Linked DNA regions of Caldalkalibacillus thermarum. The protein of the gene in region 1 binds, or shares a complex with, the protein of each later gene. Links are inferred from orthologs where the notes say so. Each region holds a gene or a part of one and is shown on either strand. Other genes may lie near its edges.

Region 1 (2,835 bases):
CTGATGCTCTGGACTTGCCCCTCAACACTGTCAAGTCCCATCTGTTCCGGGTCAGAAAAGAGTTACAGCGTCTTCTCTTCCCCGAAGAAGAGGGGAGACTGAAAGGTGGTGTTAAATCGTGAGCTGTGAGGAAGTCCTCCACCTGATACAGCGCCTTTTGGATCATGATCTGACGGAGGACGAACATCGGCAGTTAGAACAACACCTGAGTCATTGTCCCAGTTGTGCCGCCACTTTTCAAAAGTATCAAGCGCTACACCAGCGATTGGAACAATTGCCTCAAGTGAATCCCCCCCTCTCTATTGTGGACCGGATAGATTTTGCCAAAGTGGACGAAAACAATGAAACAATAGGGAAGCAGAGCCATACGTCCACCTTTTTATCAAGCCGTAAAATCGTCTGGGCCATCGGCGGTGTGGCTGCCTTGATTTTAGCGTTAGCGGCTTTTTCCCTGCTGTTCGGCCAAGATCACGAGCAGGCTTTGGACGAAGGCAAACGAATTGATGGCCAAGATCAGCCGTACTATATATCTGCCAATCCAGTCAGCAGTGCCTGGATCATTGAAGAGATTGAATGGGTTTCTGACCATGAATTATACTATGTTCTGTACCATGAAGAGCGGGATGAGCGCCAATATTGGCTGTTCAATGCAGAGAAAAGGGAAGAAGTTCAGCTGGAAGGCCCCTATCCGGAATACCAGCCTGAAGGGTCTTAAGCAGCATGAACAATCGTTGATCACAGGGGTGCGAGGTTACCATGAATATCACGGAGGTCAACACACAAATTAAACAGGGCCATATTGCACCTGTCTATGTTCTGTACGGATCGCAGCGGTTTCTGATCGATGAGATCATTCGCAACTTAAGCGAGCATATTCTGGACGAGGCCAGTGTGGATTTCAATTATGAGACGTTCGACTTGGAAGAACATCCAATCCAGAGTGTACTTGAAGCGGCGGAAACACTGCCTTTCATGGGTGAAAAACGGTTGATCGTCGCCTACGGAGCCCATTTTTTAAGCGGGGCAAAAGAAAAATACAAGGTTGAACATGATTTAGAGGCCTTGATGCGCTATGTAAGCCATCCCGTTGATTATTCTGTATTGGTGCTTGTGGTGCCCCAGGAAAAGCTGGATGAGCGCAAAAAGGTAGTCAAACTGCTGAAGAAAGAGGGGGCTGTTGTGCAAGCCGGTTCCCTGCCACTGGATCAGCTTGTTCCCTGGCTGAAGCAACGTGCAGCCGATCTGGGGGTACAGATCACAGATGAAGCTTGTGCATTGTTACATCAATTTGCCGGGGATCACATGCAGATGCTGGCCAACGAAATGGCTAAAATGGCCAGTTATGTGGGCAAACAAGGCGTCATAACGGAGGAAACGGTTCATCAACTGATTGCCAAAACAGTGGAACAGGATGTGTTCAACCTGGTGGACCATGTGGTGCAACTTAGGGTCAGCCAGGCTTTTGCCACCCTGGAGGAGTTGCTCAGGCGAAATGAAGAACCCATTAAAATATTGTTTCTGTTGGCCCGGCAATTCCGCCTTATCTATCGCGCCAAAGATTTGGCTAAGCAAGGGTATTCTGAGCGCCAGATGAGCCAGATGATGGGTGTCCATCCCTATGTCTGCAAATTGGCGGTAAGGCAAGGACGGCGGTTTTCGCTGAAGCAGCTGGCTGAGGTCCTTGATCAATTGGCTGAGCTGGACTTTAAGCTGAAAACAGGCCAGCTGGACAAACGCTTGGCCCTTGAATTGTTTATTTTGCAGTTAACAAAAAAAGCAGTCTAAAGGTATAAAGGGCGGGGTAAACAGAACCCTGCCCTTATTGTTGCCGCTTAAGCTTGAGTACTTGGCTCCCCCTGCTCTGTATCTGAGAGATATAACAGGAGATTCCACCTGGCTGGTAGAAACCAATCTGGCAATAAAAAAGCTTATTGCTACACGGGCAGTGAGCAATAAGCTTGGTGGTTTCGTTGAGCTTAGGCGGACGCTTCCTTATTGAGGGCGTTAAATTTTTTCATTAAGCGGGACTTTTGGCGGGAAGCCGCGTTTTTATGGATAAGGCCTTTGGAAGCAGCTTTGTCTAGCTTCTTGGTTGCCAGAGCCAGCGCTTCTTTAGCCCCTTGAATATCATTTTGCTCAACAAGCTTTTCAAATTTTTTAATGGCTGTACGTAATGCTGATTTCATCGCGCGGTTGTGGGCGCGTCTTTTTTCGTTTTGTTTGGCACGTTTAATTGCCGATTTGATGTTAGCCACTTTCTTCACCTCCTTGACTGGCGGTTGAACCGTCCAAAATGAACATCAAAAATTATACATTGAAAATATACCAATTGCAACAGTTCAGCCTTAAATCTAAACAATGGTCTTATGGAATAATGTGCGCAGACCGGCGGCACACTAAGCAAAATAGTTGATACAGTAAGGATAACAGTGTGCTGTGAGGTGATCCCCCATGACTGATAACCAACAGAAACAACATCTGGATCTTTCTCCTTACCAGATTCGGACCGATTTAGCTGTTGAAGCGCACCAACTGGCTTTGGAAAAGCAAGCTCAAGCAGAAAGGGCGGAGAAGAAGGATGCCATTGACGGGGTTCGTATTGACGAATTTGAAGAAGATGACATTAAAGTGATTAAAGTCCATATTGATACACAAGAGGCAGCCGAGCGAGTGGGCAAGCAAAAAGGACGGTATTTAACCATTGAAGCCAAGCGCTTAAGGCAGAAGGACAGTGACTTTCAAGATAAAGTCACGACGCTCATGGCCAATCAGTTTTATCAGTTTCTGCACGAGATCGGTATTCCTTCTCATGCCAGTTGTCTGGTGGTTGGTTTG
Region 2 (2,831 bases), on another replicon or contig:
TGCTCTGTGACCGTTTTGTAGATGCCAGCATTGCTTATCAAGGGTATGGCTTAGGCGTCGGGGAAGAGCAAGTGAGAATGATCAACCAGTTTGCCACCCAAGGTCTCGTGCCACATAAAACTTTTCTCTTGGATATTGCCGCTGAAGAGGGGCGCCGGCGCCTGGCTGAACGGAAACAAGCAGAGTTTAAACAGGGACTGGACCGCATTGAACAGAAGGACTTGGCTTATCATGAACGCGTCCGCCGCGGATTTCTCAGACTGGCTGAGCAGGAAGACCGCATTGTGCTCATTGATGCCAGCCAGCCAGTTGAGGTGATTCACCAGCAAATTTTGCGAGAGGTCAGATCCCTGCTTCAGCAAAAGGCCTAAGCTTCACCCTGCTCACTTAGGGAACATCCGGGGGATGGCCCATATGATAAGGAGGTTATCCTAATGAAGTTAATCATTGCAGTGGTGCAGGACAAGGACTCTAGCCGCTTGTCCAATGCGCTGGTGAAAGCGGATTTTCGGGCCACTAAACTGGCCAGTACGGGAGGTTTTCTCAAAGCGGGCAACACCACATTTTTAATCGGAGTGGAAGATGAAAGAGTCAACGAGGCTCTGGATATTATTAAGCAAAATTGCAAAGCGCGGGAACAATTGGTGGCTCCAGTTTCACCGATGGGGGGCAATGCGGACTCCTATGTTCCCTATCCAGTTGAAATACAGGTTGGCGGTGCAACCGTGTTTGTCGTTCCCGTTGAACAATTTGAACAGTTTTAAGGTGTGATCAGATTGGAAACAGCCATTGACCAACAGCCGAGAATCCGCAACTTTATAGAAGCGGTGATCACGAAAAACCGCTTGGCCCATGCCTATTTGTTCATTGGACCACGGGGAGCGGGCAAGCGGGAGATGGCCACCTTGTTTGCCCAGCGTCTGTTATGCAGCCAGCCGGATCATCCTCCTTGCGGCCGCTGTTTAGAATGCCGGCGCATTGCCCGCCATAATCATCCTGATGTCCACTGGCTTCGGCCTGAGGGGCAGTCCATTAAAATTGATCAGGTGCGCCAAATCCAAAAAGCATTTGCCTACCGGGCCCAAGAGACCACTTGGCGGGTACTGATCATTGACCAGGCAGACACGATGACACCCCAGGCCGCCAACAGTTTGCTCAAGTTTGTAGAGGAACCCCAGCCTGACACTGTTATCTTAATGCTGGCAGAAGACAGGGAATTGATCCTGCCTACCATTCGCTCCCGCTGTCAGGAACTGGTTTTCCAGCCCCCTTCTCCCGGACACCTGAAGGCGTTGCTGATTGAGCAATACGGGAAATCGGAAGCAGAGGCCAGCTTGGTTGCCCATCTTACAGCAGATGTGGAAGAAGCACTGAACTTTTGCCAAATAGAGTGGTTTGCAGAGTTAAAACGAGTAGTGCTACAATTAATAGAAGACTGTTTGCGGCAAGATCCCCGCGCGGTGTACCAAATTCAAGACGCGTGGCTTAAAGTCGCCAAAGAGAAGGAACACACGGATACAGGGCTGGATATGATGCTGTTTTGGTATCGGGATTTATTATATATACAGCTCGGTATGGAAGATCAAATCGTTTATATTGGCCAAGAAGAGCGTTTGCGCAAACAGGGACTGAGCTTATCCCGCGTGAAGATAGCAACAGCGATGGAGCATATTTTGGAAGCCAAGCGCCGGCTTCATGCCCATGTTCATCCACAGTTGCTATTGGAACAGTTAGTGCTTCGCCTTCAGGAGGGGTAAATCATGTACCAGGTGGTTGGGGTTCGCTTTAAAAAAGCTGGAAAAATCTATTATTTTGATCCAGGTGATCATCCTGTTGAGAAGGATCAGTTTGTCATTGTCGAAACGTCCCGCGGGATTGAATACGGCAAAGTGGTCACCCCCATCAAAGGAGTGGGGGAAGAGGATGTGGTGTTGCCGCTTAAAAAGGTGATCCGCATTGCCACACCTGAAGATAAGGTCCAGGTTGAAAAAAACAAGGCGGCGGCCGAAAAAGCTTATGATATTTGTCTAGAAAAGATTGCTGAACACGGCCTGGAGATGAAGCTGGTTGATGTGGAATATACCTTTGACCGCAACAAAGTGATCTTTTACTTTACCGCTGATGGGCGGGTGGATTTTCGCGAGCTGGTGAAAGATCTGGCTGCCATTTTCAGAACGCGCATTGAATTAAGGCAAATCGGGGTGAGGGACGAAGCCAAAATGTTAGGCGGCATCGGTCCTTGCGGCAGGATCTTGTGTTGCTCCTCTTTTCTGGGGGATTTTGAACCGGTGTCGATTAAAATGGCTAAAGATCAAAACTTATCCCTTAACCCAGCCAAGATTTCTGGTTTGTGCGGACGGTTGATGTGCTGTTTGAAATATGAGAATGACCAGTATGAATCGGCCATCAAAGAGCTTCCCGACCTTGGCGAAGAGACGGTCACGCCCCTTGGCGCTGGACGGGTTGTCGGTTTGAATATCCTGGAAAAACTCATTCAGGTTGAATTGAAGGATACGGAGCGCGTGGTTGAATTTACCTTAGATGAGCTCATGGGCCATCAGTCTCAAGACGAGGCGCTCCCTTCCCAAGCAGAAGGTGCGCCAAACTAGGCCCGCGCTTATCTCCTGGATGAGGAAGGGCTGATGGGGGTGGAGGATGTGGATCAAAACAAAAAGCGGCTGTTTGAGCATGTCTCCCAACTGGAGCAGAAGCTGGGCCAAATGGCAGAAGAATTGGAGGCCGTAAAGGAACACATTGCCCGGCTGGTGGAAGAAAACCATGAACTGATCGTGGAAAACGAAAAACTGCGTAACAGGCTGGAGCACAAAGTG

What was found. Proteins that work in one complex are often made in the same cells at the same time.
Region 2: holA (region 1) and holB share a complex: the UniProt entries of both Bacillus subtilis proteins name them as parts of the DNA clamp loading complex. The link is inferred for Caldalkalibacillus thermarum from one-to-one orthologs.

The regions. Positions count from the first base shown.
Region 1 is NZ_BMKZ01000008.1:28,170-31,004, forward strand. What follows is about bases 1-2,770. They hold holA (DNA polymerase III subunit delta), read left to right. Parts: upstream 1-756; coding sequence 757-1,785; downstream 1,786-2,770. Other genes in these bases: IEW48_RS04630 (RNA polymerase sigma factor), read left to right, coding at 1-122; IEW48_RS04635 (anti-sigma factor family protein), read left to right, coding at 119-715; rpsT (30S ribosomal protein S20), read right to left, coding at 1,977-2,255; gpr (GPR endopeptidase), read left to right, coding at 2,452-2,770. Also shown: more of gpr, read left to right, coding at 2,771-2,835. UniProt on the Bacillus subtilis protein: Part of the beta sliding clamp loading complex, which hydrolyzes ATP to load the beta clamp onto primed DNA to form the DNA replication pre-initiation complex.
Region 2 is NZ_BMKZ01000038.1:2,010-4,840, forward strand. What follows is about bases 1-2,766. They hold holB (DNA polymerase III subunit delta'), read left to right. Parts: upstream 1-776; coding sequence 777-1,757; downstream 1,758-2,766. Other genes in these bases: tmk (dTMP kinase), read left to right, coding at 1-371; darA (cyclic di-AMP receptor DarA), read left to right, coding at 435-764; IEW48_RS13175 (PSP1 domain-containing protein), read left to right, coding at 1,761-2,609; yabA (DNA replication initiation control protein YabA), read left to right, coding at 2,643-2,766. In the rest of the region: more of yabA, read left to right, coding at 2,767-2,831. UniProt on the Bacillus subtilis protein: DNA polymerase III is a complex, multichain enzyme responsible for most of the replicative synthesis in bacteria.